One region of the Roseinatronobacter monicus genome, then DNA from elsewhere that is predicted to be linked to it. Evidence: riboswitches for the same ligand, from Rfam matches in the RefSeq annotation. Region 1 holds a riboswitch; the other holds the start of a gene.
What was found. A riboswitch is a leader RNA that binds a small molecule or an ion and turns the genes downstream of it on or off. The one in region 1 is predicted to bind thiamine pyrophosphate.
Positions count from the first base shown of each region.

Region 2: linked by a shared signal. The riboswitch ahead of BD293_RS16245 (thiamine ABC transporter substrate-binding protein) and the one ahead of thiD (bifunctional hydroxymethylpyrimidine kinase/phosphomethylpyrimidine kinase) in region 1 are both predicted to bind thiamine pyrophosphate.

Region 1 covers NZ_VFPT01000001.1:784,548-791,727, reverse strand. The annotation lists gene BD293_RS03515 (thiazole synthase) at 1-196, opposite strand, end outside; gene thiS (sulfur carrier protein ThiS) at 200-397, opposite strand; gene BD293_RS03505 (FAD-dependent oxidoreductase) at 387-1,355, opposite strand; gene thiD (bifunctional hydroxymethylpyrimidine kinase/phosphomethylpyrimidine kinase) at 1,348-2,151, opposite strand; TPP riboswitch at 2,207-2,309, opposite strand; tRNA gene BD293_RS03495 (tRNA-Ala) at 2,416-2,491, opposite strand; gene BD293_RS03490 (TIGR02300 family protein) at 2,584-2,892, opposite strand; gene BD293_RS03485 (M48 family metallopeptidase) at 3,052-3,783, shown strand; gene thpR (RNA 2',3'-cyclic phosphodiesterase) at 3,744-4,304, opposite strand; gene BD293_RS03475 (antibiotic biosynthesis monooxygenase family protein) at 4,317-4,640, opposite strand; gene BD293_RS03470 (vWA domain-containing protein) at 4,693-5,952, opposite strand; gene BD293_RS03465 (AAA family ATPase) at 6,030-6,935, opposite strand; gene BD293_RS03460 (heme lyase CcmF/NrfE family subunit) at 7,116-7,180, shown strand, end outside.
Region 2 covers NZ_VFPT01000001.1:3,409,898-3,417,077, reverse strand. The annotation lists gene der (ribosome biogenesis GTPase Der) at 1-542, shown strand, start outside; gene aroC (chorismate synthase) at 691-1,812, opposite strand; TPP riboswitch at 1,905-2,007, shown strand; gene BD293_RS16245 (thiamine ABC transporter substrate-binding protein) at 2,051-3,028, shown strand; gene BD293_RS16240 (thiamine/thiamine pyrophosphate ABC transporter permease ThiP) at 3,025-4,602, shown strand; gene BD293_RS16235 (thiamine ABC transporter ATP-binding protein) at 4,589-5,281, shown strand; gene BD293_RS16230 (WGR domain-containing protein) at 5,682-5,939, opposite strand; gene BD293_RS16225 (DUF2493 domain-containing protein) at 6,042-6,977, opposite strand.

The sequences.
Region 1 (7,180 bases):
TGGGCAGGACATGCACGCCAAGCCCGCGAATGATGTCCCAGAACGCCTGCCCCTGCCCGCCCTCGCGCCGCAAGGACACGGTCGCCACCGATGCACCAGAGCTGCGAAACGCGTCCTCAAGCACAGCAGGGGACGGGTATTGTGCGGTGCCCAGCATCAAGGGGCTGTCCAGACTGACGCCATAAAACTTGCGCATCGCTCAGCCCCCCTGCATCGGCGCCAGCACTTCCAGCCGGTCGCCGTCGCGCAAAACTGTTGTCGGGCGTGCGGCTTTGGGCAGGAATTCACCGTTCAGCGCTGTGGCCACGCGCGCTGTCCCCCAGCCCAGTTCGGATAGCGCCTCAGCCACAGTTGCGGCTGTGAGCTCATGCGCTGTGCCATTGACCTCAATCTTCATAAACCAGTTCCCCTTTAAGTCCTTGCGTCAGAAACGCCACCGCCTGCCGCGCCAAAGCGGGTGCCATCAGATAGCCATGACGGAACAGACCGTTGAGGTGCAAAATACGCCCCTGCACCACCACGCGCGGCACATTATCGGCGAAGGCAGGGCGCAGATCGGTGCCGGTTTCCACCAGTTCCGCCTCAGCAAAACGCGGGTCGAGCGCATAGGCCGCACTCAGCAGTTCCAACACCGCGCGCGCCGAAATCCCGCGCCGGTCGGCACTCTCGATCTGGGTGGCCCCCAGCATATACAGCCCCCCCGCACGCGGCACGATATACAGCGCATGGCGCGGATGCAGCAGCCGGACGGGGCGCGTCAGCGCGATATCGGGCGCATGCAGCACCACCATTTCCCCGCGCACCCCGCGCAGCCCCGACACCGCGGCGGCCATGCCCCGCGCATCCATAACCGGCCCGTCAATATCTTCGGGCCGCACCTCGGCCCGCTCAACCACTATGCCGCGCGCAGACAGCGCCGCGACAAGGTCAGACAGGGCCGCGCGCGGGTCAAGATGGGCCTCGCCCTCAAAGAACAGCGCCTGAGTGGCCGTGCTCAGGTCAGGCTCCAACGTCGCCAGATCAGTGCTGACCAGCCGGTGACCAGATGTGCGGCGCGCAAAGCGGGCCAGTTCGGCGCGGTCACGCTGCAAGGCAACGACCAGCGACCCGCGATATGTGATTTCCGTCACCTCGGCCCAAGCCTGCGCCGCCGCCGCGCCGTGACGCACAATCGCAGCCTCGGCGGTGGCCCCTTCGCAATAGGGTGCCAGCATTCCACCGGCCCACCATGAACAGCCATGCGGGCCGGGCGGGCCGTTGCGGTCCAGAATGCGCGGGGTCAGTCCGGCCTTGCTGCATTCCCAAGCTGCCCACAGCCCGGCCACCCCTGCCCCGATGATGGTCACATCAGTCATGCGCCCAAACCTTGTGAAAATGATGCACAGGGCCATGCCCCGACCCGACCCGCAGATCATCCGCCGCAAGGATCGCGCCTTGCAGATAGGCATGCGCGCGCGCCACCGCCGCCCCCAAGGGCAGGCCTTGCGCAAAACCGGCCGCAATCGCGGCGGACAGCGTACAGCCTGTGCCATGCGTGTTGCGGGTGATATGACGCCGGGCGGTCAAACGGGTGGTCGCACCGCCCTCGATCAGCAGGTCAACACAGATTTCCCCTGTACCATGCCCGCCTTTCATCAACACAGCGTCGGCCCCCATAGCGCGCAGGGCATGGCCTTGCTCGGCCATCTCGGCCTCGGATGTCGCTTGGGTGGTGCCCAAAAGATCCGCCGCCTCGGGCAGATTCGGGGTCACCAATGCGGCCAAGGGCAAAAGCTGCTGGCGCAGCGCCTCCAATGCCTCGGGCGGCAGCAGCCGGTCGCCGGATTTGGCCACCATCACCGGGTCCAGCACAATGGGAACCCCGCGCCCCTGCACGCGCTGCGCGACTGTCGCTATCGCCTCGGGGCCGCCCAGCATCCCCAGCTTGAGCGCGCGCACATCAAGATCATCGAATACCGCATCAATCTGGGCCGTGATCATGGCAGGGGTTGCAGGCTCGACCATCGTGACGGCGCGGGTGTTTTGTGCTGTCAGCGCCGTAATCACCGACGCGCCATAAACGCCCAATGCTGAAAATGTCTTCAAATCGGCCTGAATACCTGCGCCGCCGCCCGAATCAGAGCCTGCGATGGTCAATGCGATGGGAACCAAAATGCCCCTCCTTGCTAATGGGTCCAACGCAAGGATACGGCATGTAGGTGCTATGCACCTGATCGTCACCGTTCCCTACGCCGGTATAATCCGGATCAGGTTCGATGGGTTGGCTCGCGCCTCTCAGCCCCTATGACAGGGCACCCCAACGGTTGTTACGTGTTAGGTAAATCTGATCGGCACGGTTGGCAAGGGGGCATGACCCAAAAGCAAAAGGCCCGCGAGCGCGAGCCTTTCAAACTTGTTTTGCAACATTTTTGAATTTGGTGGAGCCAAGCGGGATCGAACCGCTGACCTCTTGAATGCCATTCAAGCGCTCTCCCAACTGAGCTATGGCCCCACTGTTGCGACGAACCGTGCCGCGATGCCGCCTCATACGAGAGCACGCAGACCAGTGCAACAAAAAAACACCAGCCTGCGGCTCTTGATTACTCAGTCGTCATCATCCGATGCGACATCGGCCAGATCATCCAGCGCGACGGTATCTTCGTCGTCATCTTCCAGCAGTTCATCATCGACTTCGACCGCATCTTCATCGTCAACCAGCAGATCATCCTCTTCCTTGGCAGGGGCTGCCTTGGATTTGAGGGGGGCTGTGGTCACGTCGTCACGACGATCATTGCTGTCGAGTGGAACCACCTTGCCCGTGTAGGGGCTGATGATCGGAGAGTTGTTCAGGTCATAAAACCGTTTGCCGGTTTCAGGGCAGACGCGCTTAACGCCCCATTCTGGATTGGACATCTGCAATTCCTTTATTCGCGTGCCTTCCTTCAAGCTATGCGCCGTGCCATAACTCGACCATGCTGTAAAGGGCTGAGAGGCAGCGCGGGTCATAGGGCTGGCAGTTTTTGCGCCAGATACTGGTATTGTGAACGAAGCCACCTTGGGGAAAGCGGGCATATGCGGGTCGAGAACGGAATCGCCATTTTGCAAGGAACACCCGAGATTGCAGTGGTGTTGCGCCGTTCCGGTCAGGCCCGCAGGCTGAGTTTGCGGGTATCGGGCCTTGACGGGCGGGTCACACTGACACTGCCCAAAAGCCTGCGGTTGCAAGACGCGCTGGAATTCCTGCAAGAGCGCGAAAGCTGGTTGCGCGCCGCAGTCACCCGCGTTCCAGAGATAAGCCCCGTCGGGATCGGCCGCGAAATCATGCTGCATGGCAAGATCGTGCGAATCATGCAAGGGGCCGGCCCACGCCTTGGCGTCGAGGGCGCACAGCTTCTGGTCCCGCCGGACCCGACCGGCACCCGCACCGCGCTGCGCGTCGCCACCTATCTCAAGGCCAGCGCGCGTGCTGCACTCGTGCCCGCCTCTGAACGCTATGCCGCAGCCCTTGGACGGCCCATCGCCGCGATTGCGCTGCGCGACACGCGCTCGCGCTGGGGGTCATGCACGGCACAAGGACGGCTGATGTATTCATGGCGGCTGATCATGGCCCCGCCGGAGGTGCTGCATTATGTCGCCGCCCATGAAGTGGCGCATCTCGAACACATGGACCATTCGCGCAACTTCTGGGCCTGCGTGGCGCAACTGATGCCCGAATATAAGCAACACCGGCACTGGCTGCGCGACAATGGTGCGCTGCTGCACAGCTATTGCTTCACATCGCGCCCCTGCGCGGACAATGGGTAGCGCTCCAACACATCGTATTGCGCACCATCAGCGCGCAGATGCGACCGGAACAGGGCGATTTCACTGACCTCAAACGCCTCGGTGCGAAACGTCGCGTCGCGCGCGACAGCGGCTTCCAGTTCCGCCTGATTGAAACTGCCGGGACGCAAATAGGACAGGGTGACATGCGGGCTGTAGCGCCGCGCTTCGGGCGCAAAGCCCGCGACACGCGCCAGCCGCATCAGCTTTTGCTGGAGCGCCATCAATTGAGGGGCCGGAGCAACACAGGCGTGCAGGTTATGCGGTTTTGACTTGCCATACAGGCCAAGCCCTGAAACCTGAACGGAAAAATCAGGCACTTCCAGCCGCGTCAGCGCTTCATCCAGCGCCTCTAGCTGGGCCATCTCCGCCTCCCCCAGAAAGACCAGCGTGATGTGGAAACTCTCGGGCGGCAGCTTGCGCTTCACCGGCAGCAGAAACTGTTGCAGCACCAAATGACTGCGGATATGCGCGGGCAATTCCAGCCCAAGAAAGACACGCATTCTGGGACTGCCCTACTCCGCCGCATAGGTCGCGGCGACCTCATACATCACCGGCTCGAAGCGCGCGCATTGCACGGCAATGGCGCGGTTGCGCGCGCGCATCTCTGATGTGCGCAGCATGGCCTGAAAATCTGCCCGCTCGCGCCACCGCGAATAGGTGGAAATGCGCGTCTGGGCATCATTGACATGGATCGCGGCACCCCGAAATCCCGGCTGGTGGCGGATCACCTTGTCATAAGCATCCTGCAAGGCTTCGAGCACATCGGTGCAGGTGCCCGGTGTCATCTCGAATGTGGAAATGACTGTCTGCTCGTCATTGGTTGCGCTGATCTGCATCTCGCGGCCCTCCCTGAGCTATGGCCCATCGTGCCGCAAACCTGTGCCAAGATCAATCGTTCAGCATTGCCATCAGGCGCGCTTTCTCGCCCCGGTCCTGCGGGTCGGAAATCGCTTCGGCCAAAGCCTCGATTGACGCGATGGAATGGGCGGCACGAAAAGCGTCCACATGGGGCAGCATGGCGCGCACGCCACGTGCGCGCGGCGCGAAACTGTCCCAGCGCAGAAGCGGGTTCAGCCAGATCAGGCGCTTGGAAGACAGGTGCAGCCGCTCCATTTCGCGTGCGAGCAAGGCGGGGTCGTCGCGGTCCAGCCCGTCCGAGATCAGCAGCACCACCGCCCCCTGCCCCAACACACGGCGCGTCCAATCCACATTGAAGCTGCGCAAACAGCCGCCGATGCGCGTGCCCCCCTGCCAGTCCTGCGCCTCGGCTCCGGCGGCATTCAGCGCGGCATCGACATCGCGGGTGCGCAGATGGCGGGTGATATTGGTCAGCCTTGTGCCAAAGGTGAAGGCGTGAACCTTCGACCAGCCCTGCCCCTGCCGATTGGCCACAGCATGGACGAAATGCAACACCATACGCGAATATTGCGACATAGAACCTGAGATGTCGCACAGCACCACCAGCGCAGGCCAGCGCGTGACGGGGCGGCGGTGGTGCAGTTTCGTGACCTCGCCCCCCTGCCGGATGGCCGCGCGCAATGTGCCGCGCCAATCCGGTTTGCGGCCCCGAAAATCAGCGCGCAGGCGGCGCGTGGCGAGGGGTTTGACCGGCAGCGACAGACGCGCCAGCATACGCCGCGCCTGCGCGGCCTCTTGCGTGGACATCTGCTCAAAATCAAGACTGCGCAGACGCTCATCGCTGGATGCGGTTTGCGAGGCGTCGATCTCGATTTCGGTATTCTCCGTCTCATCGCCACCCTGCGGCAGATCCGGTGCCTCGGCCCCGTCCAGAAGCGCTTCGGCAGCACGTTTGGCCGCAGCCTCGGCGGCTTTCTGCTCGGCAACATTGCGGATGGCTGGCAGCATCATCGACATCATATGTTCCAGATAGCGCGGATCGCGCCAATAGAGCTGGAAAATCTGATTGAAAACCTGCCGCTCTTCGGGGCGATTGACGAAAACCGCATGCAATACCCAGTAGAAATCCGGCTTGCGGTCAAACCCCGCCACCGCCACTGCCTCGATCGCGGCTTGGACACGCCCCGGTCCGATGGGCAGGCCCGCGCGGCGCAGCGCACGCGCAAAATGGGTTATATTGTCAACCAGTTTGCCATCTTCGGGGATGTCCAGATCGGTGTAGCGCGCCATCGCTCAGCCCGCGATCAGGGGCTTTGCCCCTCTTGGCTGCGCCAATTCACCCCAGAGTATTTCCGGCAAGAAAATGATCATGCAGGTTCCAGAGATTGGCGCGCTTCATCAAGGATCTTTTTCGCCTCCATGCCCTGAAGACGGGCAATGTCATCCTGATATTTCAGGATCGCGCCCAATGTGTCTGAGATCACCTCGGGCGAGAGTTCCAGCACATCCAGCGCCAGCAGGCATTTCGCCCAGTCGATGGTTTCGGCCACACCGGGTTTCTTGAACAGATCTTCATTGCGCAGCCGCTGCACGAACGCCACCACTTCGCGCGACAGCGTGTCCGAGGCTTCGGGTGCGCGGGCCGACAGGATTTCGAGTTCCCGCTTGAAGTCGGGATAATCGACCCAGTGATACAGGCAGCGGCGCTTGAGCGCGTCATGCACCTCGCGCGTGCGGTTCGAGGTCAGAATGACGATGGGGGGCTCGGCCGCCTTGATGGCACCCAATTCGGGGATGGTGACCTGATATTCCGAGAGGGCCTCCAGCAAGAACGCCTCAAACGGCTCGTCCGTGCGGTCGATCTCGTCGATCAGCAGGACAGGCGCGCCACCGGGCTGGGGGCGCATGGCCTGCAAAAGCGGGCGCTCGATCAGGAATTCGGGACCAAACAGGCTGTCGCGCAGACCGGGGCCCGCGCCGGTCGCTTCAGCCGCACGAATGGCGATCATCTGGGCAGCGAAGTTCCATTCATAGACCGCCGAGGACGCATCAAGCCCCTCATAGCATTGCAACCGGATCAACTGACGCCCGAGGCCTGTGGCAATGGCCTTGGCGATTTCGGTCTTGCCGGTGCCCGGTTCCCCCTCCAGAAAGATGGGACGCTTGAGGCTGAGCGCGAGGAACACCACGGTCGAAAGTGCACGGTCCGCAATATAGGATTGGCCGGACAGCAGCGCCTGCACAGTCTCGATGCTTGAGCAATCTTGCGTCATATCCCTCCCTTTCGTGTCGCTTACATCGAAAGCTGGCCCGCCGCTGGCTTGTGGTCAAGCCCGCATCATGGAATATGCGACCAATGGACAAGTAACGCTGACCAATCTGTGACCGAAGGCCGCGCCCAAGACGCAGCAAGAGTATTTGCCAGCCCCGCGCTTTAGGATAGAACCACTCTTATGATTATAGAACTTGGACACTTCGCTCTGATTCTGGCCTTTGCTGTGGCAATGGCGCAATCCAT
Region 2 (7,180 bases), 2.6 Mb from region 1:
AGACAGAGGGGCGCGCCGTCGTGATCGCGGTGAATAAGTGGGATCTAGAAGAGGATAAGCAGGACAAGCTGAAAGCCCTGCGCGCCGGGTTTGAAAAGCTGCTGCCGCAACTGAAGGGCGCGCCACTGGTCACAGTGTCGGCCATCACCGGCAAGGGGCTGGACCGGTTGCACGACGCGGTTTTGCGCGCGCATGAAGTCTGGAACCGCCGCATCTCAACAGCGAAGCTGAACCTGTGGCTGGGCGCTATGGTCGAGGCGCACCCGCCCCCCGCACCGGGCGGCAAGCGCATCAAGCTGCGCTACGCGACACAGGCCAAGACGCGCCCGCCGGGTTTCGTCATCATGTGCTCGAACCCCGAAGATCTGCCCGCCAGCTACACCCGCTATCTGGTCAATGGCCTGCGCGAGCATTTCGACATGCCCGGAACACCGATTCGGGTATTCATGCGCTCGCAAGCGGATAAAAACCCGTTCAAGGGCCGCAAGAAAGCACCGCCATCGAAGCTGCGCAAACATTTGCAGGGGCGCAAGCCGGACTAGGGCGCTGCTTTAACAAGCCCATGCGCGGAATCAAGGGCGCGAGCCCGCCGCGCATCGCCGGGCCGCAACCACGGCACGGCGATTTGGCTGCCACAAGGGCAATACCACAATGGGCAGATCGCCGCACCGCGGACCGACGCTGCGCGGCTCACTCCGGCGCGTTCTTCCCGATCTCGGCCACTGGACCGGTGGCCCCTGTCTGGGCACGGTGCAGCAACAGTTGATCCAACAAAACACAGGCCATCATCGCCTCGCCCACCGGCACGGCGCGGATGCCCACGCAGGGGTCATGGCGGCCCTTGGTGACAACCTCGGTCGCCTCGCCTGCGCGCGTGACAGACGCACGCGGGGTGTGGATGGACGATGTGGGCTTGATCGCAAAGCGCACCACCACATCCTGACCCGTTGATATACCGCCCAAAATGCCGCCTGCCTTGTTGGTGCGGTAGTGCGGGCCATCTGCGCCCATCTCGATCTCGTCGGCGTTTTCCACGCCGGTCAGGCTGGCGGCGGCCATGCCTGCGCCGATTTCTACACCCTTGACCGCATTGATCGACATCATCGCGGCGGCCAGTTCGGTATCCAGCTTCGCATAGATCGGCGCACCAAGGCCCGCTGGCACGCCCGCAGCCACCACCTCGATCATGGCGCCGACGGAATTGCCATCCTTACGGATCTGGTCCAGCGCCGATGCCCAGTCTTCTGCCGCTTGCGCATCGGGCACCCAGAACGGGTTGCGGTCAATCTGGGCCAAATCAAACCGCGACCGGTCAATCTGGTGTGGCCCCATCTGCACCATATAGCCGGTGATCGTGACATTTGGCGCAAGGGTTTTCAGAACTTCACGCGCAATCGCGCCCGCCGCTACGCGTGCCGCAGTTTCGCGTGCGGATGACCGCCCCCCGCCGCGCGGGTCGCGCAGCCCGTATTTCTGAAAATAGGTAATATCGGCATGGCCGGGGCGGAATGTGTCCAGAATATTGCCGTAATCCTTGGACCGCTGGTCAACATTGCGGATCATCAACTGAATCGGCGTGCCAGTGGTGCGCCCTTCATACACGCCAGACAGAATTTCCACGGTGTCAGGCTCGCGCCGCTGCGTGGTGTGGCGGTTCTGGCCGGGTTTGCGCCGGTCCAGCCAGTGCTGGATCATGCCCGCGTCCAGCGCCACACCGGGTGGGCACCCGTCAACCGTGGCCCCAAGGGCTGGTCCGTGGCTTTCGCCCCAAGTGGTGACGCGGAACAGATGACCGAATGTGTTGAAGCTCATGCGCGCGGACTCCTTTATGCGAAACACTTAGCGGCAAGGTGCCTAAGGCTCAAGCACTGCTCTTGCTCGGGCGTCGGAAAGCGATTAACTCTCGGTCTACCTCGGGGTGCCCCTACAGGGCTGAGATGCGCTATGCGCGAACCCGTTGAACCTGAACCGGTTCGGACCGGCGGAGGGAAGGTTCGGGCGATCTGCCCGCGTCATTCTTCGCCTGTCGCAAGAGAGATGGAGAGAAACAATGACACGTCCCCTATATGCGACGATTGCGGCGCTGACCCTTGCGGGGGCAGCGCAGGCAGATACCCTGACCGTGCTGGCCCCTGATTACTTCGGGTCAAGCTGGGGGCCGGGCCCTGCCATCAAAGAGGGATTCGAGGCGCGCTGCGATTGCACGCTGGAATTTCGCACGGGCGATGTCCTGCCACGCCTGATGCTGGATGGCGCGCGGCTGCAAGGCGATGTCATCATCGGGCTTGGCACGGATGAATTGCTGCGCGCGCGTCAGACCGGGCTGTTTGCAGACCACGGACAGGATCTTTCCCCGTTGAGTGTGCCGGTCACATGGGAAGACGACATATTCATCCCGTTCAACTGGTCCTATGTGGCGTTCGTCTATGACCAGACCCGGCTGGAAACCCCGCCCGCCAGTTTTGCCGAACTGATCGAGCGCGATGACATCTCGTTGATCTGGCAAGACCCGCGCTCGTCCGGTGCAGGGCTGGCGCTGCTGCTTTGGGTCGATCAGCTGTATGGCGACGATGCGTTGGGCATCTGGGAAAACCTTGCGGCCAAGACCGTCACCGTTACGGCGGGATGGTCCGAAGCTTATGGCATGTTCACCAATGGCGAAGCTGACATGGTGCTGAGTTACACCACATCGCCTGCCTATCACATCATGGACGAAGATGATGACACCAAGGCGGCGGCCATTTTCGACGAAGGCCATTATTTCACCGCCGAGGCAGCGGGCATATTGGCAGGGGCCGCACAGCCAGAGCTTGCGCGCGATTTTTTGGCTTATATCCTGTCGGATGAATTTCAGCAGATGATCGCAACGGCGAACTGGTCCTACCCTTCGGCCCTGCCGCGTGAAGAGTGGCCAGAAGTGTTCCGCGATCTGCCCTTGCCCGAAACCGCGATTTTCCTGACCGAGGATGAAGCCGATGCGCGCCGCTCACCTGCCTTGGCGCATTGGCTGGATGGCATGACCCGGTGACACGCGACCCGGCCCGCACAGCGCGCGCAGCCGCCATTCTGGCGGGTCTGGGCGTTGCAGCGTGGCTGGTGGTGCTGAATTTCGGTGCGCTTGGGGCTGTGGCTTGGCGCGCCGAAGGGCTGACCGCCTTGCGCGGTGCCGATTGGGCGGCGGTGCGGTTTACCCTTGTTCAGGCCCTTTTATCGGCAGCGCTGTCGGTTGCGCTGGCCGTGCCGATTGCGCGGGCCTTGGCACGCCGGCGTTTCATCGGGCGGGACGCGCTGATTATGCTGATGGGCGCGCCGTTTATCCTGCCCACCTTGGTCGCCGTGCTGGGGTTGCTGGCAGTATTTGGCCGCGCCGGGCTGGTCAATCAGGGGTTGGAGGGGCTAGGCCTTGCGCGGCTGAACATATTTGGTCTGCATGGCGTCGTGCTGGCGCATGTGTTCTACAACCTGCCCTTGGCCACGCGCATTCTGCTGCAAGGCTGGGCTGCGATCCCGGCAGAGCGGTTCCGCCTTGGGGCCACATTGGGCTTTGGGCCACGGGATAATTTCCGCCAGTTGGAATGGCCGATGCTGCGCGATCTGGTGCCGGGGGCGTTTCTGGTCATCTTCCTGATCTGCCTGACCAGCTTTTCCGTGGCACTGACAATGGGCGGTGGCCCGCGCGCCACCACAGTGGAGTTGGCGATTTATCAGGCATTCCGGTTTGATTTCGACATGGGCCGCGCGGCGATGCTGGCGTTGGTGCAATTCGGGCTGTGTGCGGGGGCGGGGGTGCTGGCGTGGCGGATGGCGTTGCCATCCGGCCTTGGCGGCGGGATGGACCGGCCTGTGCAGCGTTTCGATACAGGCACTGCGGGCCTGCGCCTGTGGGATGGCGCGCTGATCGTTGGGGGCGCGTTGTTCCTGCTGGTGCCGCTGGCGCTGGTGGTCATGCGCGGCGCGCCGCATGTCGTGGGTCTGCCGGTTGAGGTGTGGCAGGCGGCTGGCCGCTCGCTTGTCGTCGCATTGGGCGCAACGGGCGTGACATTGGCGATGACACTGGCGCTGGCCCATGCGGTGCTGATTGCAGGGGACGCGCGGGGCGCGGTGCTGGAATGGTTGGGGCTGGCGGCACTGGCCGCCTCACCCCTTGTGATCGGCACGGGTCTGTATCTGCTGATCCGCCCGCTTGCCAACCCGCGCGATTTCGCACTGGTGGTGACAATGCTGGTCAACGCAGGCATGGCGCTGCCCTTTGCCCTGCGCCTGATCCTGCCGGGCCTGCGCGAGGTGGTGGCCAGTCAGGGGCGGCTGGCCGACAGTCTGGGGCTGCACGGCTGGGCGCGGTTGCGCATCGTGACCCTGCCGCGTCTGCGCCGCCCTTTGGGCTTTGCCGCTGGTCTGACGGCGGCCTTGTCGATGGGCGATCTGGGTGTGATCATGCTGTTTGCCGAGCGCGAGGGGGCAACCCTGCCCATGCAGCTTTATCGCCTGATGACCGCCTACAGGCTGGATGATGCGGCGGGGGCGGCGTTGGTGTTGCTGGGCGCCAGCCTTGCGCTATTCTGGATTTTCGACAAATGGGGGCGTGGATTTGCTGAGGCTTGAGGGGGTGACGATCACGCAGGATGATTTCGCGCTGCGCGCTGATCTGGCGGTCGAACCGTGCGCGCGCGTGGCTGTAATCGGGCCGTCAGGGGCGGGGAAATCGACATTGTTGGGGGCGGTTGCGGGCTTTGTGCCTGCGACGCAAGGGCGCATTATCTGGGCGGGAAAGACCATTTCAGACCAAGGCCCGGCAGCGCGCCCCATCTCGGTGTTGTTTCAGGACAACAACCTGTTTCCGCATCTGTCGGCCTTTGACAATGTGGCGCTGGGCCTGCGCCCGTCATTGCGCCTGAGTGTGGCCGAGCGCGCGCAGGTCACGGCGGCGCTGGCGCGTGTGGGGCTGGAGGGGTTTGGCGCGCGCCGCCCCGCGCAACTGTCGGGCGGGCAGCAAAGCCGTGTGGCGCTGGCGCGGGTGGTGTTGCAGGGCAAGCCGCTGGTGCTGCTGGACGAGCCGTTTTCGGCCCTTGGCCCGGCGCTGAAGGTCGAAATGCTGCAACTGGTGGCCGATATCTGCGCCGAGACGGGCGCGACATTGCTGATGGTCACGCATGATATCAGCGACGCGCGTGCGGTTGCGGAGCAGACCATTCTGGTGGCGGATGGCATGGCCGAAGGCCCGTTTGACACCGCGCATCTGCTGGACAACCCGCCAGCGGCGCTGCGGGCGTATCTGGGGTAGTATTTGCGACCGGACATAAGCTACCCGATTGCTGCTTCGAGCCCTTTGCGGAAGTTGAGGTGATGCACCAAGCCGCGCAGCGTCGGGCCGCGGTGCGGCGATCCCCGGTTGATTTATGGCACTTTATGCCAGCCAAATCCGAGCAAGATCAGAGCTTCGCGCTTGGGGCAGCCAAATCGCCGTGCCCGTGGGCGGCCCGGCGATGCGCGGGGGGCTGACGCCCTTGATTCCGCGCGGAGGCAAACGACCGCAAAGTCCCGCACAGCCGCCAGTCACAAGCTCCGCCCTGTTGCAGCGGGATATCCCGATATGCATAGCTTGAATATGCGTTATGGGATATCTGTCCCATGTGGCTATTCCCAGAGCTTTGATGGATATGCGCCGTGTTGCCGCGCCCGCGTCACGCATATCCCCGCCGCTGTTTCGCGCGCGCGAGTTTCATCAGTGCGGTCACGGCCTGGCCTTCATCGGCATGCGGCTCGATCATCATCTGGCCGCGATATCCGATCCGGCCCCATTCGCGCACGAGGCTGGCACCGCCGAACAGGTCGGGCTGGATGCTCATGCGGTAAAAGCGGCGCATGTTGCGCGCTGGATCGACCCGGCGCATCTGCAGGTCGGTCGGGAAGATCTCCAGTTGGCTGACGGCATCAAATATGTCGCAATCCGGGCGCGGGGTTTGTGCCATGATATCAGGGGAAAGCGCTTGCTTCCACCGTGATGTCCTCCGCTGTGATGTCGCCGTGAGGGGAAAGGGGGCTTACGCCCCCTTCTCAAACTTCATGACCGGGATGCCCAGCTTGCGGGCCTTGTCAGCGAGGTTCTCCTGGATGCCATTGCCCGGGAAGACCAGAACACCCACCGGCAGCACGTCCAGCATTGCGTCGTTGCGCTTGAAGGGGGCAGCCTTTGCATGCTTGGTCCAGTCAGGCTTGAAGGCCACCTGCGTCACGCCGCGGGCTTCGGCCCATTTGGCGGCGATGAGTTCTGCGCCCTTCGGGCTGCCACCGTGCAAGAGTACCATGTCGGGATGTTTGCTCCGGACCTGGTCGAGCTTGCCCCAGATCAGGCGGTGATCGTTGAAATCGCTGCCACCAGTGAGGGCAACCTTGGGGCCTGCGGGCAGCATCACCTCGGTTTTCGCGCGGCGCTTGGCGGCCAGGAAGTCGCGGCTGTCGATCAGTGCTGCGGTCATGTGCTGGCGGTTCACCATCGATCCGGTGCGGGGACGCCAGGCGGATCCCGTGTGATGCATAAATTCCGTGGCGGCGTGATCGCGCATCATGTCCATGCAGTTGCGCCGCTCGATCAGCGTCAGGCCTTCAGCCATCAGGCGCTCGAGCTCGGTGGATTTCACCTCGGAGCCGTCCTGCTCGCGCTGGAGGCGGCGCTGCGCCTGCTCGTTCTCATCGAGCGACCGGTCGATCCGTGCTGTCGCGCGGTGGAAGAGGTTGACCTGGCCCCAGAGTAATTCCTCCATGTCGGGTTCCATGCGGGTGTCTTCCAGCGTGCCTATGAGCGCATCGAAGATATCGGCAGCGGCGCGGCGCAGGTGGTCGGCATCCGGCATCGGGCGCGGATCGGGCTCGTCGTCAAAGGGACGGTAGCCATAGAGCTGCAGCTCTTCGAGCGCATGGGCGGTCTGGGATGCGGTGTGGGCGGGTTCATACGCGTCGTCGTGGGTGTGGATCGTCATTCTGGTCTTGCCTCCGGGCTTGTCTCGTCCGCGCGACATCCCGCGCGGCCTTCATGGGCAGCTCTGAGCCGTCATGGCGGACGCCCCTTCACCCCCCCTTTGGGGCCGAAACGCAGTGGAGGAGGGCGGCAGGCAGGCTATTTGTTTCGCGATGCAAAGTGGGGGCTCGTCCCCTGCGGCGGAAATAGCCTGACTGCCGCCCT